4 regions of the Pseudomonas sp. FFPRI_1 genome follow, and region 2 is predicted to be linked to each of the others. Evidence: riboswitches for the same ligand, from Rfam matches in the RefSeq annotation. Region 2 holds a riboswitch; each other region holds the start of a gene.

The links. Region 2 has a riboswitch for cobalamin ahead of ACZ5BO_RS17625 (TonB-dependent receptor). Riboswitches for the same ligand answer to the same signal wherever they lie in the genome.
Region 1: linked by a shared signal. The riboswitch ahead of ACZ5BO_RS21855 (CbtB domain-containing protein) and the one ahead of ACZ5BO_RS17625 (TonB-dependent receptor) in region 2 are both predicted to bind cobalamin.
Region 3: linked by a shared signal. The riboswitch ahead of cobO (cob(I)yrinic acid a,c-diamide adenosyltransferase) and the one ahead of ACZ5BO_RS17625 (TonB-dependent receptor) in region 2 are both predicted to bind cobalamin.
Region 4: linked by a shared signal. The riboswitch ahead of ACZ5BO_RS13325 (TonB-dependent receptor plug domain-containing protein) and the one ahead of ACZ5BO_RS17625 (TonB-dependent receptor) in region 2 are both predicted to bind cobalamin.

Annotation. Positions count from the first base shown of each region.
Region 1 covers NZ_AP029168.1:4,939,865-4,947,075, reverse strand. The annotation lists gene ACZ5BO_RS21880 (fatty acid cis/trans isomerase) at 1-52, shown strand, start outside; gene nfuA (Fe-S biogenesis protein NfuA) at 194-778, shown strand; gene cobM (precorrin-4 C(11)-methyltransferase) at 1,409-2,155, opposite strand; gene ACZ5BO_RS21865 (cobalamin biosynthesis protein) at 2,238-2,651, opposite strand; gene ACZ5BO_RS21860 (CbtA family protein) at 2,648-3,349, opposite strand; gene ACZ5BO_RS21855 (CbtB domain-containing protein) at 3,361-3,549, opposite strand; cobalamin riboswitch at 3,646-3,871, opposite strand; cobalamin riboswitch at 3,968-4,180, shown strand; gene cobW (cobalamin biosynthesis protein CobW) at 4,279-5,349, shown strand; gene cobN (cobaltochelatase subunit CobN) at 5,353-7,211, shown strand, end outside.
Region 2 covers NZ_AP029168.1:3,967,815-3,975,025, forward strand. The annotation lists gene ppk2 (polyphosphate kinase 2) at 1-293, shown strand, start outside; gene ACZ5BO_RS17620 (hypothetical protein) at 459-1,037, opposite strand; gene ACZ5BO_RS17625 (TonB-dependent receptor) at 1,246-3,330, opposite strand; cobalamin riboswitch at 3,505-3,709, opposite strand; gene ACZ5BO_RS17630 (hypothetical protein) at 3,878-4,474, shown strand; gene ACZ5BO_RS17635 (hypothetical protein) at 4,567-4,878, shown strand; gene ACZ5BO_RS17640 (hypothetical protein) at 4,850-5,365, shown strand; gene ACZ5BO_RS17645 (TIGR02270 family protein) at 5,430-6,707, opposite strand; gene ACZ5BO_RS17650 (beta propeller repeat protein) at 6,750-7,211, opposite strand, start outside.
Region 3 covers NZ_AP029168.1:5,887,194-5,894,404, forward strand. The annotation lists gene ACZ5BO_RS26120 (cobyric acid synthase) at 1-1,032, opposite strand, end outside; gene cobD (threonine-phosphate decarboxylase CobD) at 1,029-2,021, opposite strand; gene cbiB (adenosylcobinamide-phosphate synthase CbiB) at 2,014-2,922, opposite strand; gene bluB (5,6-dimethylbenzimidazole synthase) at 2,919-3,569, opposite strand; gene ACZ5BO_RS26140 (cobyrinate a,c-diamide synthase) at 3,562-4,893, opposite strand; gene cobO (cob(I)yrinic acid a,c-diamide adenosyltransferase) at 4,904-5,515, opposite strand; cobalamin riboswitch at 5,596-5,828, opposite strand; gene ACZ5BO_RS26150 (hypothetical protein) at 5,999-6,580, shown strand; gene ACZ5BO_RS26155 (PQQ-dependent sugar dehydrogenase) at 6,651-7,211, shown strand, end outside.
Region 4 covers NZ_AP029168.1:2,985,563-2,992,773, forward strand. The annotation lists gene ACZ5BO_RS13310 (diguanylate cyclase) at 193-1,275, shown strand; gene ACZ5BO_RS13315 (ABC transporter substrate-binding protein) at 2,236-3,150, opposite strand; gene ACZ5BO_RS13320 ((2Fe-2S) ferredoxin domain-containing protein) at 3,143-3,895, opposite strand; gene ACZ5BO_RS13325 (TonB-dependent receptor plug domain-containing protein) at 3,907-5,883, opposite strand; cobalamin riboswitch at 5,982-6,182, opposite strand; gene ACZ5BO_RS13330 (arginine N-succinyltransferase) at 6,418-7,211, opposite strand, start outside.

The DNA.
Region 1 (7,211 bases), 970 kb from region 2:
CGATCCGATAGAAGCGGGTGTCCTGGACATGAACCGCTACGAAAACCTCTGATAGACCGTCGTTGTCCGCCCACGGGCCGCTGCTGGCGGGGTCGTGGGCGGCCCCTACCAAGGTCTATCCCGACAAAAATACTAGGACTTTGTCAGCGGCGTCGATTGGCGTAAACTGCGCCCACGTCTGCGAGGAACCACCATGAGCGCCATAACCATTACCGACGCCGCCCACGATTATCTGGCTGATCTGCTATCCAAGCAGAACACCCCGGGGATTGGCATCCGCATTTTCATCACCCAGCCAGGGACTCAGTACGCCGAGACCTGCATCGCCTACTGCAAGCCGGGCGAAGAGAAACCCGAAGACAAGGCCCTGGGCCTGAAGAGTTTCACCGCCTACATCGACGCCTTCAGCGAAGGTTTCCTCGATGATGCGGTGGTCGACTACGCCACCGATCGCATGGGCGGCCAATTGACCATCAAGGCGCCCAACGCCAAGGTGCCGATGGTCAATGCCGACAGCCCGATCAACGAGCGGATCAACTACTACCTGCAAACCGAGATCAACCCGGGCCTGGCCAGCCATGGCGGCCAGGTCAGCCTGATCGAGGTGGTGGAGGATGGCATTGCCGTCCTGCAGTTCGGCGGTGGTTGCCAGGGTTGCGGCCAGGCCGATGTGACCCTGAAGGAAGGCATCGAGCGCACCTTGCTTGAGCGCATCCCCGAGCTCAAGGGCGTTCGTGACGTCACTGACCACACGCAGAAAGAAAACGCCTACTACTAAGGCGTTCGCTGCGACTTGAAAAAACGGCGCCCCGTGAGCGCCGTTTTTTTATGCCGCAAGCCGGCGAATAGGCCCTGAGCCTTGCACCGATACCGAAGACGCCTTCGCTGGCAAGCCAGCTCCTACAAGGTGTCAGGCACGGCAATGATGGGAGGCGCCCAACCTCGTAGGAGCCGGCTTGCCGGCGAATAGGCCCTTGAGCCTTGCACCGATACCGAGAACGCCTTCGCTGGTAAGCCAGCTCCTACAAAGCGTCCAGCGCGGCAATGAAGGGAGGCCCCCAACCTCGTAGGAGCCGGCTTGCCGGCGAATGGGCCCTCGAGCCCTGCACCGATACCGAGAACGCCTTCGCTGGCAAGCCAGCTCCTACAAGGTGTCAGGCACGGCAATGATGGGCGGCACCCAACCTCGTAGGAGCCGGCTTGCCGGCGAATAGGCCCTTGAGCCCTGCACCGATACCGAAGACGCCTTCGCTGGCAAGCCAGCTCCTACAAAGCGTCCAGCGCGGCAATGATGGGAGGCGCGCAACCTCGTAGGAGCCGGCTTGCCGGCGAATGGGCCCTCGAGCCTTGCACCGATACCGAGGATGCCTTCGTTGGCAAGCCAGCTCCTACGGGTGGGCAGGTGGGCTCAGGGGCGGTAGAGGTGGGCGTGCCCGGCGCGGTACAGCGAGGATTCGCTGAATGCATCGGTGGCCAGCACCCGGCCCACCAGGATCAGTGCCGTGCGCCGGAAGCCCTTGGCCGCCACCTGATCGACGATGTCCGCCAGGGTTCCCAGGGCCCAGTCCTGATCCGGCCAGGTGGCGCGGTGCACCACGGCAATCGGGCAGTCGGCGCCGTAGTGCGGCAGCAGTTCGGCGACGATCTTCGGTAGGTGATTGACCCCCAGGTGGATCGCCATGGTCGCGCCATGGGCCGCCAGGCTGGCGAACTCCTCGCCGGCCGGCATCGCGGTCTTGTCGGCATAGCGGGTGAGAATCACGCTCTGGGACACGTCCGGCAGGGTCAGTTCGGCCCCCAGCAACGCGGCGCAGGCGGCGGTGGCGGTGACCCCGGGGATGATCTCGAAGGCAATGCCCAGCTCCCGCAGGCAGCGGATCTGCTCGCCGATGGCGCCGTACAGGCTCGGGTCGCCGGAATGCACCCGGGCCACATCCTGGCCCTGGTCATGGGCTTGCTTGATCACTTCGATGATCTGTTCCAAGTGCAGTTCGGCGCTGTTGACCAGCCGTTCGGCGTGATGCCCTTCAAGCACCGCCTGGGGCACCAGGGAGCCGGCGTAGATGATCACCGGGCAACGCTGGATCAGGCGCAGGCCCTTGACGGTGATCAATTCGGGGTCGCCGGGACCGGCACCGATGAAGTAGACAGTCATGGCTGTTTCCTGTGAAAAAAAGGCGGTAGCGCCGCTTCAGATGAAGATTGCTCATGATCGAGGGCGGGGATTATCGGCGATTCTACCGGCAGGCGGCCAATGCCAGGGTGGCCTGGGCGTATTTCTGGCGGGGCACCCAGAGCCTGGCGGGCTGCTGATGCAGGTGCTCGGCCAGGGCCAGGGCAGCGCTTTCGGCCACGCCGTAGCAGCCGGTACGCTCGAAGGCGATCTGCGAGCGATGGCTCAGGCGCAGGGCGTAGGGGGCGAGTTGACTGCTGCTGAAACAGGTCAGCGGCAGTTCCAGTTGCTCCGCCAGTTGCAGCAGGCCGGGCTCGTTGCGCTTGAGGTCGATGCTGGCCAGGGCCAAGACCTGCGCGGTCTGCAACTGGTGTGCCGCCAGGACCTGGTCGAGCAAGGCGCGCAGCGTGGTCACCGGGCAGCCTTTCTGGCAACCCAGGCCGACCACCAGGGTCGGCGCTGCGCTTGAATCACTCATGCCGAGTACGGGGCCGCACCCTTGCGCCGGAACAGCCAGGCGCTGATCAGCCCCAGGGCCAGCCAGAACGCGGCATTGGTCAGTTGCGAGGCGATCTTGAACTGCGCTTCCAGGGCTTCGGGAGCCAGCATGGAGTGCACTTCCGGCTGTGGCGCGCCGATCACATGAGGGACGGCGATGATGGCCGCACCCAGGATCTTCAGCAGCCAGTTCTGGGCGAACACGATCAGCGCGATGCCCACGGCGGTGGAGGCGGCGGTGCCGACCCACCAGACCTGGCGCTGCACCAGATCGGCGGCCGCGGTGCCCGGCAATTCCGGTGGCAGCCCCAGGGTGGGCGCCAGGCAGAAGGTGGCGTAGCCGGCCAGGCCCCAGAGCAGCCCCTGGGAGGTGCGGTTAGGTGCGCGCAGGGTGTAGAGCCCGGCCAGCATCAGGGCAAAACCCACTGCCACCACCAGGTTGCCGCCGGTGGTGGACAGCACGCGCTGCCAGCCGTCTTCCGGTTCCCAGGCTTCGGCGTCGTGGCTATGCCCGGCCATGGCGCCCTCGGCGTGTTCATGGACTTCGGCCGCGGGGGCCTTTTCATAGGTTTCCGCCTGGAGGATCAACGGGGCGACCCAGAAGCTTTGCAGCAGGGTCAGCAGCAGGGCGGCCAGCAGCCCGGTGAAACCTGCGGTTTGCGCGATACGCTTGATCATCTCGGCAGGCCTCAGTGGCAAGGGAACGCGGCGCTGTGGCGGGTATCGTGGGCAGCGTTGTGCACCGCTTCGATATGGGAGAAACCGGCGAAGTACACCAGGCACGCGCCCAGGATCGAGGCACCGATGGCGGCCACCAGGCGCTGGCTCAGGGTGGAGGTGCTGGTGGTGGTATGGCTGGTGCTGCTGATGATCGACATGGCGCTTCCCTTTGGAGTGTCGGCGGGGAGCGGCGCAGGAAAACCCCGCGTGACGGCCACGCAGGGTTTGCAACAGCGCCCGCCCACCGCGGGTTTGTTATCTGTGTGTTGCGGGCCGGTCTCCGGGCTTGCGAGGGGCAGGGCAGTGTCATGCCGTGCCGGCAAGTGTCGCCTTCCCATGCCTTGGCACAGTGGATTCGACACTTCGCTCGCTTACCGTTGCGGGGGCAGCACCGGACTGGTCACGACTTTGTAGTAAAGCACGTGATTCACCGGTTTCCCGTTTCACCCTGTGAAGGGCACCCGTAACAAGGCGCGTAGCAAATCATGGGCGGGGCAGGGGCGTCAATTGCCATGAACGCAGGCGCAGGTGCCGGCTGGTCGGCGCATTGCCGATTGACCGTCTCCCGCGCTCTGCGTAGCCTTGCGCCTTCGAGGTTCTTCGGCCAGGGGTCGAAGCTAAGAAGGGAACGCGGTCGATGCCGCGGCTGCCCCCGCAACTGTGAAGGGTTTGATTGCTGCAAGGCCACTGCACGAGCGTCGACGACGCCGGCGGGAAGGCGCAGCAAGCGCCGGTGCCAACGACCGGCCAGCCCTCAGCCAGGAGACCTGCCTCGATCCAAGATTCTCACTACAACCGGGCGGGGTGATCCGGTGGCGAAATCTCCGTGCGCCTGGCGCTGCGGCTCTCGTCCCGTTTGCCCACCTGCTTTGCCAAAAGGGCATCCGATGAAAACACTGGCCAAACTCCCTGTCACCATCGTCACCGGCTTCCTTGGCTCGGGCAAGACCACCTTGCTGCGGCACATGCTGGACAACGCCCAGGGCCGGCGCATTGCAGTGATCGTCAACGAATTCGGCGAGCTGGGCATCGACGGCGAGATCCTCAAGCAGTGCTCCATCGGCTGCACCGAGGAAGAGGCCAGCGGCCGGGTCTACGAGCTGGCCAACGGCTGCCTGTGCTGCACCGTGCAGGAAGAGTTCTTCCCGGTGATGCGTGAACTGGTGGCGCGCCGTGGCGACCTGGACCACATCCTCATCGAAACCTCCGGCCTGGCCCTGCCCAAGCCCCTGGTCCAGGCCTTCCAGTGGCCGGAAATCCGCAGCGCCTGCACCGTCGACGCAGTGATCACTGTGGTCGACAGCCCGGCGGTGGCCGCCGGCACCTTCGCCGCCTTCCCCGACCAGGTGGACGCCCAGCGCAAGCTCGACCCCAACCTGGACCACGAATCGCCCCTGCATGAGCTGTTCGCCGACCAGCTGTCCAGCGCCGACCTGGTGATCCTCAACAAGACCGACCTGATCAGCCCCGAAGACCTGGCCAAGGTCCGCCTGGAAGTGGCCGAGGAGCTGCCGCCGGCGGTCAAGGTCATCGAAGCCAGCAGCGGGCGCCTGCCCCTGGACGTGCTGCTGGGCGTGGGAGCCGGCTCCGAGGAACACATCGACAGCCGCCACAGCCACCACGACCATCACCACGACGGCGATGACGATCACGACGACCATGATCACGATGCCTTCGACTCGATCTCCATCGAACTGCCGCAAGCCGATGAAAGCCTGCTGCTGGACGCCCTGACCCAGCTGGTGGTCAAGCACGGCATCCTGCGGGTCAAGGGGTTCGCTGCCATCCCCAACAAGCCGATGCGCCTGTTGATCCAGGGCGTGGGCACCCGTTTCGACAAGCACTTCGACCGCAAGTGGGGCGCCGATGAGGCCCGCACCACGCGCCTGGTGCTGATCGGCCAGGAACTGGACGCCGCCCAGCTGGAAGCCCAGCTGCGCGCTGCCCTCAGCGTCTAAGCCATGCACCTGCTCAGGACCCAGCCCGGCGGTTTCGTGTCGGATGACAACATTGCCGACCTGGGACAAACCCCCGCCGAGCTGGTGATCCTGTGCAGCGGCGACTCCAGCCTGGCGCTGCTGGCGGACGCCGCCGAGCAGCTGCCCGCGGACTACCCCAGCTTTCGCCTGGCCAACCCGATGCAGGTGCAGAACCACGCCTCGGTGGACCTGTATGTGGACCAGGTGCTGCGCCACGCCAAGGTCATCCTGATTTCCCTGCACGGCGGCATCGCCTACTGGCGCTACGGCGTCGAGCAGTTGGTGGAACTGTCCCAGCGCGGGGTGCAATTGATCCTGGTGCCGGGTGACGACCGCCCGGACCCGGAGCTCAGCGACTTGAGCACGGTTGCTGCCAGTGAGCGCGACCGCCTGTGGCAGTTTTTGCGCCAGGGCGGGCGCGACAACGCGCTGAATTTCTACCGCTGCCTGGCCAGCGGCCTGTTGGCGCGCGACTACCCCTGGAGCGAACCGCAGACCCTGCCGCGCACGGCGATCTACCACCCGCACAAAAGCCAGGCCGCCCTTTGCGACTGGCAGGCCGACTGGCAGGAGGGACAGGCGGTGGCGGCGCTGCTGTTCTACCGCTCGCACCTGCAGGCGGCCAACACCGGCTTTATCGACCTGTTCTGCCGGCGCTTGCTGGCGGCGGGCCTCAACCCCTTGCCCATAGCGGTGGCCAGCCTCAAGGAGCCCGGTTGCCTGAGCCAGGTGGAAGACTGGCTGGATGAAACCGCGGCCGCGGTGATCCTCAATACCACCGGCTTTGCCCAGTCCAGCCCCGAAGCCCCGCACCTGCGGCCGTTTCGTCGCAATATCCCGGTGATCCAGGCGATCTGCGCCCAGGACAACGAACCGGGCTGGCGGGACAGCGAGCAGGGCCTGGGCCCCCGGGACCTGGCCATGCACATCGCCCTGCCGGAACTGGACGGACGGATCATCAGCCGGCCCATCAGCTTCAAGGACCTGGCCTGGCGCAGCGAGCGCAGCCAGTCGGACGTGGTCTGCTACCGCGGCCAGCCCGAACGCATGGATTTCGTCGCCCAGCTGGCGCGGCGCTGGGTCGAGCTGGGGCGCCTGGACAACGGCCAGAAACGCATCGCCCTGGTGCTGGCCAACTACCCGACCCGGGATGGTCGCATCGGCAATGGCGTCGGTCTGGACACCCCGGCCGCGGCATTGAACATCCTCAAGGCCCTGCACGCCGAAGGCTATCCGCTGCCTGCCGAACTGCCGGCCAGCGGCACCGAGCTGATCCGGCAGTTGCTCGGCGGGGTCAGCAATGACCTGGACAGCCTCGACCAGCGCCCCTGCCAGCAGAGCCTGGCCCTGGACGAGTACCTGGCGCTGTTCCAGGCGTTGCCCGAGGCCAACCGGCAAGCCTTGCTGGAACGCTGGGGCCCGCCGCAACAGGACCCGATGTACCGCGACGGGCGGATGATGATCGCCGGCCTGCGCTTTGGCCTGACGTTCGTCGGCATCCAGCCGGCCCGGGGTTACCAGGTGGACCCCAGCGCGGTGTACCACGACCCGGACCTGGTGCCGCCCCACGGCTACCTGGCCTTCTACTTCTGGCTGCGCCAGACCTACGGCGCCCATGGGGTGATCCACGTCGGCAAGCACGGCAACCTGGAATGGCTGCCGGGCAAGGGCGTCGGCCTTTCCGAGCAATGCTGGCCCGATGCGCTGCTGGGGCCGCTGCCGAACATCTACCCGTTCATCGTCAACGATCCGGGGGAGGGTGCCCAGGCCAAGCGTCGCACCCAGGCGGTGATCATCGACCACCTGATGCCGCCCCTGACCCGCGCCGAAACCTACGGCCC
Region 2 (7,211 bases):
GGCGGAAAATCTGGAAGCTGACGCCTATGGACCTCAAGTCCTATAGCCGTTGGTATGACTACTCGCGGGCAAGGGACGCGATGATCAAGGCCACCGACACCGAGTACGGCCCCTGGCTGGTGGCCGACTCCAACGACAAGCGCCGGGCCCGGCTCAACATCATCACCGACTTGCTCAGCCGCATTCCGTACAAGGCCGTGCCCCGCGCCAAGGTGACCCTGCCCAAGCGCCAGAAGCCGGACGGCTATCGCGAGGCGGACTATCCGTACCGGCATATCCCGGAGAAGTTCTGACAGCCTGTGCCAATAGCCGCGGCCCCAGGCCCTGTGCTTATCCTCAGCGCAGGGCAGGGGCATGAGCGGTGTCTATGGCCGATCCGCGCGCATGCCTTTCCAGCGCTCGTCCGGCGCCACGCGCCTGCTCGACCGCGCCCGGCGGTTGCGGGCGCATGCACGTGCCTAGCGTGAGGTTTTGACTTTCAGCACTTCGGTGTAGATGGCATCGACGGTCTGACCGACCTGGAGTTTCTTCATGCGGACCTGGAGGTCAGGATCCTCAACCTTGAGGACCCTGACTTTGCCTTCCGGCGGCAGCAAGGTCACCTCATGCTGGTTCAAGTCGATCTGGGTGATCTTCGAGGTGACCTTGACCCGGCGAATAGCCTCGCCACCCGGGTTGGGATTGTCCGGGGTGGCACGCACCGTCACCGTTTCGTTGCTGACCCCGGGGGCGCCGCCAACGTTGGTGTCGAGCACGTAGGCGACCGAGCGCATGACCTGTATGTCGACCTTGTCGCCGACTTTCAGGTTGTGCAGGGCCTTGGCCTGGTCCGTGAGCTGGATCGGCACCGGGCTCTTGTCCAGGCCTTCTACCGTGACCTGGTAGTTGGCCGGGTCCACCGCCAGAACCTGGGTGACGATATGCCCCTCCATGGCTTGGCTGCCCAGGGGGATGTCTGCGGCATGAGCGCTCAGGCTCCAGGTGAACAGGGTCGAGGCGAAGGCACCAGCGTACGCAAGCGTGCGGAGCGGTTTCATAGGGTTGCTTTCCATGTGGTGGAGAAGATCCGGGGACGGCGCACAAAGTGCGCCTGTCAGAGCATAGACATTGATTGGCGATGGGGTGGCAATGCCGGCAGCGCAAGCAGGCACAGGCGCTGGACCAAGGGAAAGCGGCGCCAGGCCGGTGTGCAACCTCGATTGGCAGAGGCTGCCGGCGACCAGCAGGCCGCCGGCAGTCGTTGGGTCAGAAGCTATAGTCCGCGGTTACAAAGAATGAACGGGGCTCGCCCATCAACCATTGCTGGCCGCTGTTCTGCTGGGCCACGGCGTAACGCCGATCCAGCAGGTTGTTCAACTGCAGGCCCAGGCGCACATCGGGCAGGGCCTGCCAGCCCAGGTTGGCATCCAGCACCGTGTAGCCCGGGACATCGACGGTGTTGGCAGTGTTGGCATAACGGGCATCGACGTAGCGCAGGCCCATGCCGGCCTCCAGGCTCTGGGTCAGCGCCTTGTTGAGCCACAGGTTGGCGGTGCGTCGCGGCACATTGGTGGGGCGGTTGCCTGCGCGAGACAGCGGTTTTGCGCCGACCATTTCATTGAAATCATCGTATTCGGCACGCACCACCGAGGCGTTGCCCGAGACCTTCCAGCCCTGCTCCAGGGCCAGTTCCAGGGAGGCCTCAAGGCCGTCGGAGGACTGTTGGCCAACCTGTTGCGCCAGGCGCGTGACCGGGTCGGTGGTCAGGAGCTTCTTCTTGACGATGTGGTAGGCCGCCAGGGTCCATTCGCCACGGCCGCTCCAAAACTGCTGCTTGAGGCCGAATTCGGTCTGCTTGGATTCGGTCAGGTCCAGCTGCTGCTGACTCGGGCTCAGGCTGATCAGGTTGTTGACCCCGTCTTCGCTGGTGGAGTACTGGCCATACAGGGAGAGCTGGTCAGTGACGGCAAACACCAGGCCGGCTCGCCAGTTGCCACCGCTCAGGCTGCGGTCGCTGCGGGAATCGGCTCGCAGGTCATTGCGGTCGATGTGGTTCTGGTCGCGGCGAATGCCGGTGACCAGGGACCAGCGCTCCGACAGCTGCAGGCGGTTTTCGGCAAACAGGGCAAAGGTGCGGGTCGTGCTTTCGGTCTGCGCCGAGAACGGCGACTGACTCTGGAAGTAACCGGGAGCAGGGTTCCAGGGGGCGATGTAGTCACCCCCCAGGTCCTTGTAGGGCGAGTTGTTGGCCACCCCGAAGCGGATCCGGTTGTACTCCAGGCCGACCACGGTCCTGCTGTCCAGGCCGAACAGCGAGTGATTGAAGGTAAAGCTCTGGCGGTCGCCGATCTGTTCCTGGTCGTGCTTGATCTCCAGGTAGTCACCGCGCAGCAACTGGTCCCGGGCGCTGATCCAGTTGTAGGCCTCGGCGTTCCGCCAGTGGCGGCGGCTCTTGATGTAGTAGAGCTGGTTGCTGGCGCTGACGTCGTCGCTGAGCTGCCAGTCGGTATTGAAACGGGTCCACTCGTCGTTGTAACGCTGCACGGCGTTGCGCAGGTTGTAGTTCTTGTCCCGCAGGCTGTCGCGGTACTGGCCTGCGATCAGCGGGGTGCCGAAATAGTTCGAGGGTTCGCTCTCGCCCCGTTCATGGGCCAGGGTGAAGCTCAGGTCATCGCTGGCCTGCCATCGCAGCGCGGCGCTGAGCGCCAGGTTGCGGGATTCGCCATGATCCACCCAGCCATTGCTTTGTTGCTGGTTGAGGGTCAGGCGATAGCTGAGGGTGTCACTCAGCGAACCGCCACTGTCCAGGCCCAGTTGCTGGCGATCATTGGAGCCATACCCCAGGCGCAGGCGGTTGCGGATGTCACCGTCGAAGGGCTTCTTGGGGATCACATTGATCACCGCGCCGGTGGCCCCTTCGCCATACAGCACCGAAGCCGGGCCGCGAATCACGTCGATGCGCTCGATCATCCACGGGTCCACTGGAAAGGTCTGGCTGCCGGCGCCGGTGTACAGGCGTGCGCCGTCGAACAGGGTCATGACCGAGGTGTGCCCGGTAAAGCCGCGGGCCGACAGCGCGGTGTTGCCATTGCCCGGCGTGGCCGCGCTGGTGATGCCCGGTGAACGGGTGACGGCGTCCTGCACGGTCAGGTTGTTGCGGTTAAGGATGGCGTCGCTGCCGAGGCTGCTGGTGCTGGCCGGTGTCTCCAGGGCGCTCAGGTTGAGACGGGAGCCGGCGGGCAGGGGCGTATTCAGGGGCAGTTCAAAGTGCTCTGAAACCCCGCTGACCTGAGTCTCGGGCAACGCCAGGGAGGATTGCTCCTGCGCGAAAACCGAGGTGCACATGGCCATGCACGGCAAGAGGGTAAAACGCAGCGAAGGACTCGCCAGATATTGAAACAGAGAGTTACGGGACATGATTCCTACTACTGATAAGGAATGAATGAATCCCGGAGGGAACAACGCATAGGGAATCGCGGGCAGCCGCGCCCACGCAAACCGGACTGCGCCCGCCCACCGCGGGGTTGTCAAACGAAGTTGCAGGCCGGTCTCCGGGCTTGCGAGGGGCATGAAGCATTCACCTTCCCATGCCTTGGCACAGTGGTCTGTCGAATGCTTCGCTCGCTTACCGTTGCGGGGGCAGCGCCGGACTGATCATCGAAATGACGCACCGGCTTCCCGTTTAACCCCATGCACGACGACATGGGACACCTGAAACTGGCGCGCATGGGACCACCCTTGAGGGGATCTCGTCAATGGCATCAGGCCAGTAGGGCGGGCAGGAGGCGGGCTGTACGGAATAACCCGCTGACCGTGGTAATCTGCGCGCCGCCTGATCGGCGGCACAGCCCATTCACTCGGCTGCCGATGCCGGCGACAACCGAACGGAGAGACACGGATGTTTGACGAGTTGCTCTTCAGCCCCGAGCCGCCTGCCGGCGACGCTGCCTATGCGGGAGGCGGGGCCTGCCTGCCACAGGCGCTGGCTTGGCCACGTGACGCTGAAGGAGTGCCCTTGACCCACTTGCTGGCGATTCCAGGCAGCTGGTTTTGCCCGGCATTGAAGGGCAGCGGCTACTGGGTTTCGCTGTTCATCCCCTATCAGCCCGGCGAGGTGGCCCACTACCGAAGGCTGCGTGCCCGGGAGGGTGCCTGCGAAGCGGTGGTCATGGGTTACCTTCGCGCCGCAGCTGAACGCCATGAGGCGCCAGCGCCGCTGCTGGAACGGGGAAGCATCCGCCTGTTGGCGAACGCCGATCCTGACGATGACGAGAACCTGGCTTCCAAGCTGGATGGCGTGGATGCCTGGTTGCAGTCGGCGCTGTCCTTTCCTGCAGGGCGCCGGAGGCTGTCGATCTATGGGGGCGACCTGGACCAGGCGTTGCCTGCGCACAAAGGCATTCTGTCCGATGGCATGGGCTACCTGTTTCTCGATGAAGACTTTGCAGCACGGACAGGTGCCCAGCTCGGCGGGTTTTTCCTGCAACTGGGGTAGGCCCGCGAACGGGGAGCAGGACGCCTGTCCAGCACAACCCCGACCAGGATCGGAGCACCATCGATGACCTCAAGGACCAAGAGATAAAAGGCATGAGCCAGGACTACAACTTCTTTGCCGCGCAGCTGAAGAGTAACGCCGCGGTCAGCCTGACGGAGGTCAGTGGGCTGCTGCGACAGTGGTTTGGACTGATGCAGTTGCCGATCCAGCGCTATGGCAGTCCATCGGGCAAGGTCGTCAAGTTTGCCGAGAAAGGCTATGAGAAAGCGCTGTTGGCAAAGCAACGGCGAGGCTTTTACCTGTGGGACATGACCGGGGCCGATCAGAGCGCTGCCAGAAAAGAGCTGATCAAACACGAGCTGCTTGCGGCCTGCATTGACCCAAGCGCAGGGCCTGCTATTTGAAAACCGAGTGCTGCCAATGAACTCTGCTTGCTACTCAAGAGCAATCCTTTATCGAAAGGCTCAAGGGAAAAAACGCCTGGCCGGCTACAAGGACAAAATCGAGCTGCTTCTGCACTCGGACTTCGATCCGGCACGGCTTTTGCGCCTGCCTGAAACAGACAAGCTGATCAGCGAGCTGCAGGCCCGCAATGAAAGCAGCTGCGAGCCGCTGGAGTTTGCTTCGGCCGCTGCAAGCCTTGATTTTGCTTCATCCAGAATGGCTGATCGCAGGGTCTATCTGCTGATCGATGACGACTGGAAATACTGCGGAGCCTACAGGCTGGAAAGCGCGCGTAGCCTTTGTACAGGGTTCGACTTTGATCAAGCCAAAAGCGATGAAGTCCGGCTGATCAGCAGCGACTTTTGCACACAACTCTCCATTGATTACAGCGAGGATCGCGGTGTCGGGATCTTCGAGTGTTGCCTGAGAACCTACGCATCAACCTGAGCAAGCCTTGCTCGGCGGCGCCGACCTGCTGTCGATCCGGGAGCGCCGATCAGCGCCGCGGCAGTCAGGCATTGGCCCCGGTCCATCGCCCGGACTTCGCCGTGTTTCCCAAAAGCCTCTGTTGTCGCCGTGTCGGTGCGCTGGTGGGAAACAGCACTTCGTTCGGCTGAAAGCGGGCCAAGCCACAGGCGGCGGCTAGGCGTTGGCGCTGCTGGCCTCGGGCAAGCACCTGGCGAAAATTGTTCTGGTTCTGCGCCAGTCCCCCTATGTAACCGACCCCCGCCTGGAAATGACCACCATGGGCTTGCCACCAGGCAGCGATGGCCTGTGGCGCGGGCCAGGGCAGGTTCTCATCGGGGTCCATGGCGACATGGGTATCGTGCGGGTCGTCATTCGGGCCGGCATCGAAGTCCGGCGGGTCCTGCAGCTCCAGGTCGAGCAACGCCAGGTCAGCGCCGGTGATCAGGCTGAAGGCTTCGCCAGCGACCCGGGCATAAGGCGGCTCGCTCATCTGCTGGATCAGCCAGGGCACGCCAGCCGGATCACCCAGCAGGCCAATGGCCTGGATGCCGATGCGGCGTTGTTCGGGATGCTCGAGCAACTGGCGTATCCAGGCAATGCTCGGCTCACGCTGTTGCCAGGCCAGCAACACGCAGAGCGCACGGTACTGGAATTCCCCCGGTTGCTCGGCGAACGGGCGCAGCAGTTCCAGGGCGCTCTGATCACCCATCTGCGCGGTGGCCCAGTTGGCCCAGAAGCGCGTGGCGTCCTCCTGATGCAGGCGATGCAGGCGAATGTTCGCCATCAGGTCGTGCCGGCGCAGTTCGCCGGCAGTACGGGCGGCGCGGGCCAGCAGCTGGGGCTCGGCAGCGCAAAGCCCGGCCAGCAGGGCCGGGCCGGGGTCGTAGCGATGCATGCCGCAGGCCGCCAGGCCAAGACGGCGGAACAGCGGCACGGAGGAGGCGAGCATGGATTCGATCCAGGGCAACAGGCACTGCCAGTCGAGCCAGCCCAGGGCCATCAGGTAACCGCGCTCGGTGTCCACCGCGGTTCTCAAGTGTTCGCTGAGCCGCGCCAACAGGGGCGCATCCTCGGCCTCGAAGGCCAGCACCACACTGGCGAACATCTCACCGACGGCCCGAGGCCCGAGCTGCGCCAGCAGGACCTCCTGGCCCCGTGCACCGGCAATGCGCAGGCCGTCGAGATGCGCGTCGATGCGCTGGTCCAGCTTGTCGAGGTCATCCAGGTCGTAATGCGGTGCGCGCAATGCATGATCCCGCAGCAGGGCGAGGAAAGCGGCTTCTTCGGCATGCAGGTCAAGGACCAGCGGCAGTGTGTTCATCAAGCGTCGTTCCTGGTGCCGAGGCCGGCTGGGGCTGTGGGGTTAGTCAATGCGCAGGCGCCGGGTCCAGCTCGAGCCGTCGAACTCCATGACATCCTTGGGCCCGATGGACCACAGGATGCCGTCGGCCGCACTCAGGTGATAGCAGCTCTGTGGTGCCTCGTCGCCAAAGTCCACGGGCTTGAGCTTGCCGTCCTCGAGGCGATAGACGAAATGGGTGGAAGACAGGTACAGCTGTCCGTCGAACACCTCCATGCCCCAGAGGTCTTCCCGGGTGCTGTCATGCTCGATCACTTCCCATTGCTCGTCGCGGCCCCGCAGCAGGGTCCCGAGCTGGCCACAGGCATAGACATAACCGTCCGGCGCGCAGCGAACCTTGTACAGCGCCAGGTTGGTGGGACTGTTCTGCTGGGTGAAGCGAGCGCCGTCGTACTTCCAGATTTCGCCTTCCCAGCCGACGGTATAGATTTCCTGCTCGCTGAACCCATCGATGGACTCGAAGCT
Region 3 (7,211 bases), 1.9 Mb from region 2:
CCCCAAAGGATCGTGCAATTGCTCACCGAGCATCTGCAGGCCACCACAGATCCCCAACAGCTTGCCGCCATAGCGCAAGTGCCGGGCAATCGCCCGGTCCCAGCCGTTGGACCGTAGGTAGTCGAGGTCGGCACGCACGCTTTTCGAACCGGGCAGAATGATCAGGTCCGCAGAGGGAATTGGCTGCCCGGGACCGATGAACTGCAGGTCGACCTGGGGATGCAGGCGCAGTGGGTCGAAGTCCGTGTGGTTGCTGATCCGCGGCAGCACTGGCACCACCACCTTGAGCAGTTGCTCGACCTTGTCGGCCTGGCGCTGGTCGATGCCGTCCTCGGCCTCCAGGTGCAAGTCCATGACATAGGGCAGCACACCGATCACCGGCTTGCCGGTGCGCGCTTCCAGCCAGTCCAGCCCCGGTTGCAGCAGGGCCAGGTCGCCACGAAAGCGGTTGATGATGAAGCCCTTGACCCGAGCCTGCTCACTGGCGGACAGCAGTTCCAGGGTGCCCACCAGATGGGCGAACACGCCACCGCGATTGATATCGGCGATCAGCAGTACCGGGCAATCCACCGCCTCGGCAAAGCCCATGTTGGCGATATCACCGGCCCGCAGATTGATCTCCGCCGGCGAACCGGCGCCTTCCACCATCACCACCTGATAAGCGTCCCGCAAGCGCTCGTGGGAGGCCAGCACGGCCCGCATGGCAATGGCCTTGTAGTCGTGATAGGCCACCGCGTTCATGCTGGTAACCGCACGTCCATGGATGATGACCTGGGAACCGGTGTCGCTATTGGGCTTGAGCAGCACCGGGTTCATATCGGTGTGCGGGGCCAGGTTGGCCGCCTGGGCCTGGACCGCCTGGGCCCGGCCGATCTCGCCGCCATCTGCCGTCACGGCGCTGTTGAGCGCCATGTTCTGCGGCTTGAACGGCACCACTCTTACGCCCTGGCGCAGCAGCCAGCGACACAGCGCGGTGACCAGCGTGCTCTTGCCCGCATCCGAAGTGGTGCCCTGCACCATCAGCGTAGTCATGGGTGGTCCTTGCGATAGGCCTGCAATGCCTGCTCCAGGCGCGCCCAGTCAGCCTCGTCGGCGGGCAGGCCGAAACGCAGGCTGCTGTTGTGGGGGAACAGCCGCAGGAGAATGCCGCGCCGCGCCATGAATTGGTATAGGCCTTCGGCCTCGGCCGTGATCAGCCATTGGAACAGTGCGCAACCGCCCTGGGGCTTGAACCCATGACGGTCGAGGACTTCCACCAGCCGCTGACTCGCCGCCTCGCTGCGCAGCCGTTGCCGGGCATGCCCTTCGACGTCCTGCAGGCAGGCCTGTCCCACCACCCGGGTGGGCCCGCTGACCGCCCAGGGCCCGACCTGCTCGGCCAGCAACTTGAGCAGTCGACGCTCAGCCAGGACAAACCCCAGGCGCACACCGGCCAGGCCAAAGAACTTGCCGAACGAGCGCAGCACGATCAGCCCCACCTGATGGGCGTGCCGGGCCAGGCTCAGGTCCGGCGTGTTGTCCATAAAGGCTTCATCCACCACCAGCCAGCCACCGCGCTGGGCCAGCCGGGCATGCCAGTCCAGCAGGCGTTCCGGCGTCAGGCTCAGGCCCGTGGGATTGTTGGGGTTGACCACCACCAGCACATCGAGGCTGTCGAGAAAGAAGTCCACTTCCTGTTCCAGTACTTCGCGCACCCGATAACCGGTGCGGCGCCAGGCCTCGGCATGCTCGGCGTAACAGGGCGACAGCACCCCGACCTTGCCCGTGCGCCGCAGGCGCGGCAGCAATTGGATGGCTGCCTGGGAACCGGCCACCGGCAAGACTTCGCTGGCGCCGTAATAGGCACAAGCCGCCTGCTCGAGCCCGTCATCGGTTTCCGGCAGGCGCGCCCAGGCACGCAAGGGAATGGCCGGCAGCGGAAAGGGCCAGGGCGCCAATCCGCTGGACAGGTCCAGCCAGGCCTCTTCGGCGATCCCGTACTCCCGGGCCGCCTTGCGCAACCTTCCACCGTGTTCAAGCATAAAGCTCAGCCCCCAGGCAAAGAATCAGCAGCCACAGCCACACACCCCGTTGCACCAATTGCCAACCGCGATCGATGGAACCGGCACTTGCCGGCTCGCCTTCGCCCAAGGGCGGACGCTGATGCAGCTCACCGTGATAGATCGCCGCGCCACCCAGTTCCACGCCCAGGGCGCCCGCGCCGGCGGCCATCACCGGACCGGCATTCGGGCTGTCCCAGGTCGGCCCCTGGCGGCGCCAGCACTTGAATGCCAGGCGGGTCTTGCCCAGCAGGGCGTAGGTCAGGGCCACCAGGCGCGCCGGAATGAAGTTGAGCAGGTCGTCGATCTTCGCCGCCGCCCAGCCGAAGCGCTCGAAACGCTCGTTGCGATAGCCCCACATCGCATCCAGGGTGTTGCTCAGACGATAGAGCACCACTCCTGGCGCACCGGCCACGGCAAACCAGAACAAGGCGGCAAACACAGCGTCGCTGCCGTTTTCCAGCACCGACTCGGTGGCCGCACGGGCCACCTCAGTGCTGTCCAGTTCACTGGTCTGGCGGCTCACCAGAAACCCCACTCGCCGCCGAGCCTCATCCAGATCGTCACTGCGCAAGGCCTGGGCCACAGGCTCGACGTGCTCGCCGAGACTGCGCAAACCCAGGGCGCAGTACAGCGCCAGGACCTCGACCAGCCAACCGATGTAGGGCAGCCAGGAGAGTGCCGTCGCCAGCAGGGTCAAGGGCAGCACCGCGAGGACCCAGGCGGTCACTCCGTGGCTGCGCCAGCCACGGCCGGCAGCGTTGAAACGTTGCTCGATACGATCCGCCACTCGGCCGAACGCCACCAGCGGATGCCAGCGCTTGGGTTCGCCCAGCAGCGCATCGAGCGCCACCCCGGCGACACTCAGCAACGCCACACTCATTGACTCACTCCCCAGCAATTCTCATACAACAACTCACTCAACGGCCGTGGCTGCGCCCAGCCTTGCAGCGCCAGCATCGGTGCCGGGTAAAACTCGGTGACCGGCCCCAGGCACAACACCGCCACAGGCTTGGCACCGGCCGGCAACCCCAGCAGCTCGGCCAGGGCCTGGGGCTCGAACAGCGACACCCAGCCCATGCCCAGGCCTTCGCTGCGCGCGGCCAGCCAGAGGTTCTGAATGGCGCAGGACAATGAGGCCAGATCCATTTCCGGCAGGGTCCGGCGGCCGAACACATGCCGTTCACGCCCGTCCATCAATGCCGCTACCAGGACCTCGGCGCAGTCATTGATGCCCTCGACCTTGAGCTTCATGAACTCGTCGGAACGCTCGCCCAGCGCCTCGGCGGTGCGCACCCGCTCCTCCTCCACCAGCCGCTGGATCCGCCCTCGCAGCTCAGGGTCAGTGATACGGATAAAGCGCCAGGGCTGCATCAGGCCAACACTCGGTGCCTGGTACGCCGCTTCCAGCAGGCGCTGCAACAGCGCCGGCTCGACACTGCCGCCGGCGAAGTGACGCATGTCGCGCCGCTCGGCGATGGCGCGGTAGACCGCGTCGCGCTCGGCCGCAGAAAAAGCCTGATCAGTCACCCGCGACACCCTCAGCACCGACAGCCCCGTCGGGCAGGAACAGCGCCGCCACCGCCACCGGATTGGACGGGAAGTAGAAGTGCACATAAGAGGCGGTCATCCGCCCGTTGCGGTACACCGCTTCCGCGCCGCGGCCACCGTTGGGGCTCAGGCCCCGGGCTATGGGCTCAAGCTCGGTACTGGTCAGCGAATGGTGATAGGTGTGACCACGCAAGCTACCCTCCGGCAGCTCCACTGCCTGCAGGGCCAGGGCAGCCAGGCGCTTCTGCATCACCGCCTCACCGGGCAGCAAGCCGAGCAACTGCGCACGCTGGCCCTCGACGTCGGTCAGGCCATCCAGCAGGTACAGCATGCCGCCACACTCGGCGAGCAATGGCTTGCCTGCACAATGGTGAGCGCGGATGGCCTCCAGCATCGGAGTGTTCTGCGCCAGCGCCAGATGGTGCAGCTCGGGGTAGCCACCCGGCAGGTACAAACTGTCTGCCTCGGGCAATTGCCGATCGTGGATCGGCGAGAAAAAGCTCAATTGCGCGCCCATGGCCCGCAACAGGTCCAGGCTCGCGCCGTAGGTAAAGGCAAACGCCTCATCCCGCGCCACAGCGATGCGCACGCCTGCAAGCAACGGCTCGCAGGCTGCTGGCAGCGGCGGGGCAAACGCCACCGCCGGCGGCAGCGCCACTTCGCAGCTGCCAGCCAGGGCCTCGGCGGCAGCATCCAGGCGCAGGTCCAGGTCATTCAGCTCACTGGCCTGCACCAGCCCCAGGTGACGACTCGGCAGCTCGATCCCGGTTTCCCGGGACAAGGCGCCGTACCAACGTAAGCCTTCGGTGAGACTGCCCTCAAGCAACTGTGCGTGGCGCAAGGTGCCGACCCGATTGGCCAGCACTCCGGCGAACGGCAAGTCCGGCTGGTAGCGCGCCAATCCCAGGGCCAAGGCGCCAAAGGTCTGGGCCATGGCCGTGCCGTCGATCACCCCCAGCACCGGCACGCCGAAATGCCGGGCCAGGTCGGCGCTGGAGGGGCTGCCGTCGAACAGCCCCATGACGCCTTCGATCAGGATCAGATCGGCCTCGCCTGCAGCCTCCCAGAGCAGGCGCCGGCTTTCCTGCTCGCCAACCATCCACATGTCCAGCTGGTACACCGCAGCGCCGCTGGCGCGCTCCAGGATCATCGGATCGAGAAAGTCCGGGCCGCACTTGAACACCCGCACCTTGCGCCCCTGATTACGGTGCAAGCGAGCCAGGGCTGCGGTCACCGTGGTCTTGCCCTGGCCAGAGGCCGGTGCGGCAATCAATACCGCGGGGCAATGACGAATGTCGGTCATGAATTCACACTCACAGCTCGACACCTTTCTGCGCCTTGATGCCAGCCTGGAAGGCGTGCTTGACCACCCCCATTTCGGTGACCGTATCGGCCAGCTCGATCATTTCCGGCTTGGCGCCGCGCCCGGTTACCACCACGTGCTGCATGGGCGGACGGGCTTGCAGGTCACTGAGCACCTGATCCAGGTCCAGATAGCCGTGCTTGAGGGCGATGTTCAGTTCATCGAGCACCACCAGACCGATGGCCGGGTCGCTCAACAGCTCCCTGGAAACGGCCCAGGCAGCCTCGGCAGCAGCGATATCCCGCTGGCGATCCTGGGTTTCCCAGGTAAAGCCTTCGCCCATCACATGAAACCGCACCTGCTCTGGAAAACGGCGGAAGAACAACTCCTCGCCCGTGCTGTTGCGGCCCTTGATGAACTGCACCACGCCGCACTGCATGCCATGCCCCATGGAACGCGCCAGCATGCCGAAGGCCGAACTGCTCTTGCCTTTGCCATTGCCGGTCAGCACCAGCAGTAGCCCGCATTCATTCGGCGCGTTGGCAATGCGCTCATCGATCACGGCTTTTTTGCGCAACATGCGCGCCAGATGGCGCTCGTCACGATCGGGGGATTCACTCATGGGGCAGCTCTCCGTTGGGGCTGGGGAACGGCGGGCAGGAAAACAAACAGATGGCGTCAGCCTGGCATCGCCCACCGTGATGCCGTTGGATGGATCAGGCCGGTCTCCGGGCTCATGAGGGGCATGGCTGCCGGACTGCGCGCCTTCCCGTGTCATCGACACAGTGGCATCCAACGCAGTCTTGACTCATCTACCGTTGCGGGGGCAGCGCCGGAATCGTCGCCCATTCCATCGCTGGAACAGGCCCTGACCGGCTTCCCTGTTTCACTCTGTCGGCCACCGGCCACAGAGCACCTGAAACAAGTCGCGAAGGTTAGAGGGTTGGGGGTGGAGCGTCAATTAAAGCCGGCTGTCGCTCACCGCACAAAACTGCACTGCATCAACAAAATGACGCCAATCTTGTGCCACACTCAGAGCAGTGATATCAAATAGCCACATTCCCGGACATGAAGTCCAGCCACACAACAATAAGGGGTGAGTTCGATGCAAGGCATGATCATCAGCAATCCAAAACTGGAATTTATGCGCCCGATGCTGGAACGCTGGTTCGATTGCATTGACCGCTACAACGCGATTCGCGGTGATAACGAAACCCCGTACTGGTTCGACGAACAGGCCAACCTGGGACTGCTCTCCGCAGCAGCCTGGATGGCCGAGATGGTCAGCCTGGAACACAGCCCGAGCAAAAAGCAGCAGGAAGAAGGTGCTCGCAATGCCCGCACCGACCTGTACCTGGCCACCAAGGAGGAGCGCGCCTATCTCCAGGTCACCCAACGCTGGCCACGGGTCAACAGCCTGCACCTGACCCAGGCACTGCTGGACATCGCCAGCGACGCGAAAAAGATCAGCTACGCCAGCGACTTGAAGCTCGGCTGCCTGTTCGTGGCCCCACAAAAGGCCCAGCACAGCGCCACTCCCGAAGAACTCCAGGACATGCTGGATGAATTGCAGAAGGAACACTGCTGCGCAGTGGCCTGGTACTTCCCCTACGCCTATCGCAAGCTGCGCAACGACGCCGGCAACTATCACCCCGGGGTCGCTGTACTGTTCAAGGAAGCACGCTGATCGGGCGGAACCATCCACTGGCTATGCTCCTCTATGACTACGACGTCCGTGCACTCATAGGGAAATTCGCATGCTCAACGCTCGCCACGCCTTGCTTATCGCCATTGCCGCCAGCCTCACGGCCTGCGGCGAAACCTCCAGCCTGCAGGTTTCGGACGGCACCGGACCGACCCCCAAACTGCCGGAGCCCAATCCGACGCTGATTCCGACGGTCAACATTGCCCCGGCCGTTGGATGGCCTCAGGGGGCGAAACCCGTGGCCGCGCCCGGCACCCAGGTCAATGCCTTCGCCGAAAACCTTGACCATCCGCGCTGGCTCTATGTGCTGCCCAATGGCGACGTGCTGGTGGCAGAAACCAATGCGCCGCCCAAGCCGGATGACAGCCAGGGTATTCGCGGCTGGATCGCCGGCAAGGTGATGGGCCGGGCCGGCGCCGCAGTACCCAGCGCCAACCGCATTACCCTGCTGCGGGATCAGGACCACGATGGCGTGGCGGAAACCCGCACGGTGCTCCTGGAGAACCTCAACTCGCCCTTTGGCATGACCCTGGTGGGCAATGACCTGTACATAGCGGATACCAACAAGCTGCTGCGCTTCCCCTACCAGAGCGGCGACACCCGGATCAGCGCA
Region 4 (7,211 bases), 980 kb from region 2:
ACGAAAGTTCCTCTGAACTTCATTCTGCAAATGAATGCAGCGCAGGGGGCAGGGCGTTTCCGAGCAACGGTCGCGCGCAGAGGGCGCGGGGCACTTGCGGTGATGGCGCTTTGAATGAGGGCTGATAGACTTTCACCGGTTGATTTCTACCCATTCGATCCAACTTCTTTTCCAGCGCGGGACGGAGGCGACTTGGTTTCTGCGTCGTACACCGCAGGCAAGGGACTGTCACTGGCCAGGAGGCTCTACAAGTCACGAACCCTGGGCCTGGCCCTGGGGTTTCTCTGCGTTGGCGCGGGCATGCTGGCGCTGCAACCGGCCCCCTGGGTCTGGGGCCTGATGCTGTTCAATGCCTTCGCCTGGCCGCACCTGGCCTACCAATGGGCGCGTCTGGCGCGGGTGCCGTTTCGCGCCGAGCACCGCAACCTGCTGCTGGACTCGCTGATGGGGGGCTTCTGGGTGGCGGCCATGCACTTCAACCCGCTGCCGACCACCACCACCCTGGGCATGATGGCGATGCACAACATGGCGCTGGGCGGGGTGCGCTTCTTTTTCGCCGGCTGCGCGGCCCAGGCTCTGGGCATCGCTATCGCCCTGTGGCTGTTCGGCGTGTCATTCGTGACCCAGAGCAGCCCGATGCAGGTGTATGCCTGCCTGCCGATGCTGACCCTGTACCCGCTGTCCCTGGGCTATATCTGCTACCAGCAGGCGGTGACCCTGGGCCGGCACAAGCGCGAGCTGCTGGCCCTGAGCCGCACCGACAGCCTGACCGGGCTGCTCAACCACGGGGCCTGGAAGGATCAGCTGGAGATCGAGTTCCAGCGTTGCCGGCGCCAGGCCCAGGGCGGCGCCATTGCCCTGATCGACATCGATCACTTCAAGGCCATCAACGACACCTACGGCCATGTGGCCGGCGACGTGGTGCTGCGCCAGCTGAGCAGGATCCTCAGGCAGAACCTGCGGGCCAGCGATCAGGCCGGACGCTACGGTGGCGACGAGTTCTGCGTGATCCTGCCAGACGTGCCCCTGGAGCATGCCGCCGAACTGATGGAAGCCCTGCGCGGGCGTTTCGGCGCCCTGGGCTACGAGCAGAGTCCGGCGTTGCAGGTCAGCCTGAGCATCGGCCTGGCGGCGTTCAATCCCGAGCACGGGGACGCCATGGGCTGGCTGAACGACGCCGACCAGGCGCTGTACGCGGCCAAGACCGGCGGCCGCAACAACGTCACCTGCCATCCGCCGGAGTCGCCTTCGCGCCGAGTGTTGAACCCTCTGTAAGGCCTGCCCCTTGCCGGTGAAGGCATCTGTGAGGGGGGCCGTGGGATTGGCGGTGCTCCCTTCGCCGGCAAGCCGGCTCCTACGGACGGTGTGGTGGGTAGGAGCGGGCTTGCCCGCGAAGGCGTCGGTAGGGACGCCGTGGGATTGGCGGTGTTCCCTTCGCCGGCAAGCCGGCTCCTACGGACGGTGTGGTGGGTAGGAGCGGGCTTGCCCGCGAAGGCGTCGGGAGGGACGCCGTGGGATTGGCGGTGTTCCGTTCGCCGGCAAGCCGGCTCCTACAGACGGTGTGGTGGGTAGGAGCGGGCTTGCCCGCGAAAGCGTCGGTAGGGACGCCGCGGGATTGGCGGTGTTCCCTTCGCCGGCAAGCCGGCTCCTACGGACGGTGTGGTGGGTAGGAGCGGGCTTGCCCGCGAAAGCGTCGGGAGGGATGCCGCGGGATTGGCGGTGTTCCCTTCGCCGGCAAGCCGGCTCCTACGGACGGTGTGGTGGGTAGGAGCGGGCTTGCCCGCGAAGGCGTCGGGAGGGATGCCGTGGGGTTGGCGGTGTTCCGTTCGCCCGCAAGCCGGCTCCTACGGACGGTGTGGTGGGTAGGAGCGGGCTTGCCCGCGAAGGCGTCGGGAGGGATGCCGTGGGATTGGCGGTGTTCCCTTCGCCGGCAAGCCGGCTCCTACGGACGGTGTGGTGGGTAGGAGCGGGCTTGCCCGCGAAGGCGTCGGGAGGGATGCCGTGGATTGGCGGTGTTCCGTTCGCCGGCAAGCCGGCTCCTACGGACGGTGTGGTGGGTAGGAGCGGGCTTGCCCGCGAAAGCGTCGGGAGGGATGCCGTGGGATTGGCGGTGTTCCGTTCGCCGGCAAGCCGGCTCCTACGGACGGTGTGGTGGGTAGGAGCGGGCTTGCCCGCGAAGGCGTCGGGAGGGATGCCGTGGGATTGGCGGTGTTCCCTTCGCCGGCAAGCCGGCTCCTACAGGGCGGGGTGCAGGCGTCGGGCCAGTTCCAGGGCGGTGCGGCCGCTGGCGATGCCCGGCACCAGTTGGGTGAAGGGGATGTCGATCAGCCGCTCCTCGCGCACTGCCCGCAGCCGCGACAGCACCGGGTCAGTGTGCAGCAATTGGCGCTTGCGTGTGGCCGGCGACCATAGGGCGTCGGCCAGCAGCAGTACGTCGGGGTCCCTGACCAACAGCGTCTCGCTGTCCACCACGAGGCGGGGGCGGTCGAGGTCGGCGAAGCGGTTGCGCGCGCCGGCGGCTTGCAGCAGCACCCCGACAAAGCCCCGCTGGCCCTGGCTGGCGAGGCCATTGACCTCACTGTCGAGGTAGAACACCGAGGGTGCCGTGCGGCCCTGGTAGAGGGTTGCCGCCGCGGCAAGGTCGGCATCCATCTGGGCGATCAGTTGCCGCGCGCGGTCTTCCTGGTGCAGCAAGCGGCCCAGGGTCGACAGGTCGCGGCGGATATGCCCGAAGTAATCCTGGTCATGCCCGGCGCAGGCCGACTCCAGCAGGTAGCTGCCGACGCCGATGGCCCCCAGGCGTTCCCGGGAGCTGAAGTTGTCGGGAAAGGCCGAGGCAAAACCGCCCACCACCAGATCCGGCTTCAAGCTGTAGAGCACCTCGGCCGAGGGGTACTGGCGTGAGATCACCGGCACCCCGTGGTACTGGCCCTGGCGCTGGGCCTGGCCATCGTCGTCGAGGTAGGCGACGCCGATCATCGAAGGGCCGGCGCCCAGGGCCAGCAGCAGGTCGGCGCTGTGCTGGTTGAGGGCGACGATGCGCTGCGGTGGCCGCTCGAGGTGCCAGCTCCGGCCACAGTTCTCATAGCTGTCCGCCAGGGCCGGCAGGCAGGCCAGCCAGAACAGGGCGCCGAGTATCGGTCTAGGCATCCGCAGCCCCGGCGTAGGGGGACGGGATCAGCAGGTCCGACACGGCTTCACCCTCCCGCAGATGGCCCTGCACCAGGCGCAGTACCTGGCTGTCGTCACTGACCCGGTACCAGCAGCCGTCGGGGTGCACGGTCAGCACCGGCCCGAGGTTGCAGGGGAACTGGCAAGCGGTGCGGGTCAGCAGCACGCCGCCGGGTTTCTCCATGAGATCCAGGCGCAGCAGTTCGCGGCGCAGCGTCTTCCACAGCGCCAGTGCACCGCGTCGCACGCAGCGCGGGCCGGTGCAGAGAAACACCTGGCGGGCATGGGGCGGCACCCGGGACCAGTCCGGGTCGCTGGCCACCGCATTGACGTTGTCGCACGGCAGGTGCCGCTCGCGCTGGCCGATGCTGGCCCAGGCCTGGGCCGCGTCCAGCCCGCGACGCCCCAGGGCCTGGGCGGTGACCCACAGCTTGGGCGCCTGGGGGTGGGCCTGGGCCAGGCGCCCCAGTTCATCGCGCAGCCAGTCCAGGTAGGCGCTGTCGGACGTGGGTTCCAGGTCCACCACCAGCAGCGCTGCGCCGTTCCCGGGCAAGGGTTCGTCCAGGGCCGCCCAGAGGCTGTCGAAGCCGTCCAGGGTGTCGATCACCCGCGGGGCTTCGCCCTCGCCGCACAGGGCCTTGAGCGCCTTGCGAAAAGCCTCGCCCAAGGCCCCGCCTTGCAGGCCGGGGCCGACGAACAGCACCCGTTGATAGTCTTCATGCATGTCGGTCGGCCTCAGAAGCGGTAGGTGTAGCGCACTTCGGTGGTGAAGGGGCGCCCGAGGTTGTCCACCGCCGGCGAGGTGCTGGTCATGCTGGTGGCGTAGTCGCGGTCCAGCAGGTTCTCCACCAGCAGGCTCAGGCGATGTCGCTGGGGGCCATCGAGGTAGCGGTAGGCGTCGGCATCCACCACCGAGTAGTGGCCGTAGTCGACCTTCTTTGGGCTGTCGATCTGGCCGATGTAGCGGATCGCGCCGCCCACGCCCCACATCCGGTCCAGCGACTCGAAGCCCAGGCGCGAACGGGCGAAGAAACCGGGGATGTTGCTCAAGGTCACGCCGTTGCGCGACTCCACCAGGTTGCGGGTCAGGTCCGCCGAGAGGTTCCACTGCGGGCTGAACTGCCAGCGTCCGTCGGCTTCGATACCGCGGACCCTGACCTGTGCCTCGCCGTTGACGAAGTGGATCCCATCGAGGGCAATCAAGTCATCGATCTTGCGCCGGTAGGCGGTGACGCTGGCGTTGAACTCACCGGCCAGCAGGCTGCCCTTGTAGTCCAGGCCCAGCTCGGCATTGACGCTCTTTTCCGGCTTGAGGTCGGGGTTGCCCTTTTCGTCGTCCTCGTTGGCGTAGAGTTGCTCGGCGTTGGGCAGCTTGAAGGCGCTGCCGTACTGGCCGCGCAGTTGCCAGTTAGCGTTGAGCTCATACAACGACGTGAGCATGCCCACCGTGGCGCTCTCGCCGCCGCTGATCTTCTCGTGGCGCACGCCGAGGCTCGGGTGCCAGTCGGGCAGGGCCTCGAACACCGGGCGCAGCTGGGTGTACAGGGCGCTGGCCCGGGCCTGTTTGTCGTCGATCTTGAGCACATCGTCCTGGCCCTTGAACCACTGGTTGTCGCTGCCGAACACCAGGACGTGGCCGCCGTCCAGTTCGGCCTTGCCCTCGGCCTGCAGGCCCCAGTCGGTGAAGCCCCAGTAGTCGTTGTGGTTGATCACCTTGGTGGCGCCGGTCTCGGTGCTGTTGATCCGCGTGTAGCGGGTGTCCCAGTCGTTGACATGGCCCTTGACGAAGTAGCTGAAGCGTTCGTCCAGGCGCTGTTCGAAGGTCGCGGTGGCGATCTGCTGGATACGGTCGTTGGTGGTCTTCTTGTTGTTCACCGCCCGCGCGAAATCCAGGTTGGCATCGCTGTACTGGTAGAACAGTTCCAGGCGCGAGTCGTCGGCAAAACCCTGGATCGCCTTGGCGCCGAAGGTGCTCACCTCATAGGCGCGTTTCTTGTCCCGGGTGCTGGCGCTGTAGGCGCTGTTGCGAAACGGCTGGTAGCCATCGGAGACGTTGTGGCTGACATAGGCCAAGAGGCCCAGGTCGCCGAAGCCGTTGCTGACGATCCGTTCCACCCGGGCATCGCCGCTCCTGCCCATGAAGCTGTCCAGGCCCAGGTTGACCTCGCCCGAGGCTTCGCGGGTTTGCGGGCTGCGGGTGACGATGTTGATCACCCCGGCCACCGCCTGGGTGCCGAACAGCAGGCTCTGGCCGCCCTTGAGCACTTCGATGCGCTCGATGGCGTTGGCCGGCAGGGTGTCCAGGTACAGGCCGCCGTACAGGCGGTTGTTCAGGCGCACGCCGTCCAGCAGGATCAGGGTGTCGTCGTTGCGTCCGCCCAGCAGCGAGTAGGTGCCGTAGTCGAAGGGGCCGTTCTTGGGCGCCACGTACAGGCCCGGCACGTACATCTGCAGGACCCGGGTGATGTCGCTGCTGGGGCCGGCTCGCTCGATCTGCTGGCGCTCGATGATCTGCACCTTGCTGCCGAATTTCGCCATTTCGGCGACGGTGGTGGACTCCACCGATGGCGCGGAAACAAATTGCTGTTCAAGTCTGAGGGGACCGTCATCGGCCAGGAGCAGGGGGCTGAACAGGCAGCCGAGCAAGGCGCCACTCAGGGAGTGGCCAGGGGTGCGCCAGGTGCGCACAAGGGACGTATCGATTGTGGTCATTCTTGGTCTTCTCGAAGGTGACTTCGGGAAGCATGCAGGAGAAGGTATCGGCCACGCGCACGAGACCATACCGGCCCATGCCCGCCCACCGCAGGATTGCCAAACACAGGCTTCAGGCCGGTCTCCGGGCTCACGAGGCTCGCTGCATTCGCCTTCCCATACCCAAGTACAGTGGCCTGTTGAATGCAGCACTCGCTTACCGTTGCGGGGGCAGCACCGGACTTGCCGCAAAGGGCTCACCGGTTTCCCGTTTCACTTCATGCACGGCGGCATGAGGCACCTGAAACTGGGCGGCATCTGAACATTGCGCCACAGCTTCGTCAACGTTGCACTTGCATGCAGGTGTTGCCGGGGGCCGGGGATGAACGCCGGTCGGCTGCAAGCCGCTGTGGCTGGGGCTGGCGGATTGCGGCCGTGGCAATCCGGCGGCGCGCCTCGCGGAGCGGCTGCCCGGGTGACGCGGCGCCATGGCCCGTGAGAGCGCCGGGGTTGTTGGGCGCAGCCTGTGTCTGCGAGCGTGGTTCGAGCCCGGGGCTAGAGCAATGCCGGATCCTGGACCAGGGCCGCGTTGCGGGTGGTCCAGCCTCTGGTGGCTGGCGTCAGGTGGAGCTGCGCCTGGGTCGCTTGGCGCGCAGGGCAGGCCAGCAGCGAAACCGCCCGCACCGTGTCCCCCGGTTGCAGTTGCAGGCGCTTGGCGGTCAGGCGGTCCACCAGCAGGCTGCCGGAGACCAGGCGCCCGGGGGCGGCGGTGATGCGGCAGTTTTCCAGGCGCCGGTTGTGAATCAGCCAGATCGGCGCCTGGTCGTCCGGGCTGCCTACCCGCAGGGGCAGGACCTGGCTTTCCCGCACGCTGCGGACCTTGGCCACTTCGGCTTCGATCAGCGGCCCGCCGTCGAAAATGTCGATGCAGCCCTGATGGCTGAAACCTTCGTCACGCAGGATGTTCAGGGCCTGCTCGGTGCTGGCGTGGGCCTGGCCGATGGCGGCCTGGGCCTGGGGGCTGAGCAGGCAGGTGTAGAGCGGCTGGCGCGGCATCAGTTCGGCGATGAACGACTTGCTGCCCAGGCTCGACAGGCGACTGGCCTGCTGGAAACCCATCTTGAAGAAGTGCCGGCCCAGGCTGTCCCAGAACGGCGAGCGGCCCTGGTCATCGAGCTGGCCGCGCAGTTCGGCCACCAGTTTGTCGCCGAACAAGCCAGGGTACTCGGCGACGAACAGCAAGCGCGCAGTGGACAGCAGGCGGCCGGTGTAGCCCTGGCGCTGGTCGCGCCGCAGGTACAGCGAGCAGAGCTGGGATTGCCCGGTCATCTCGTTGCACAGGAACAGGG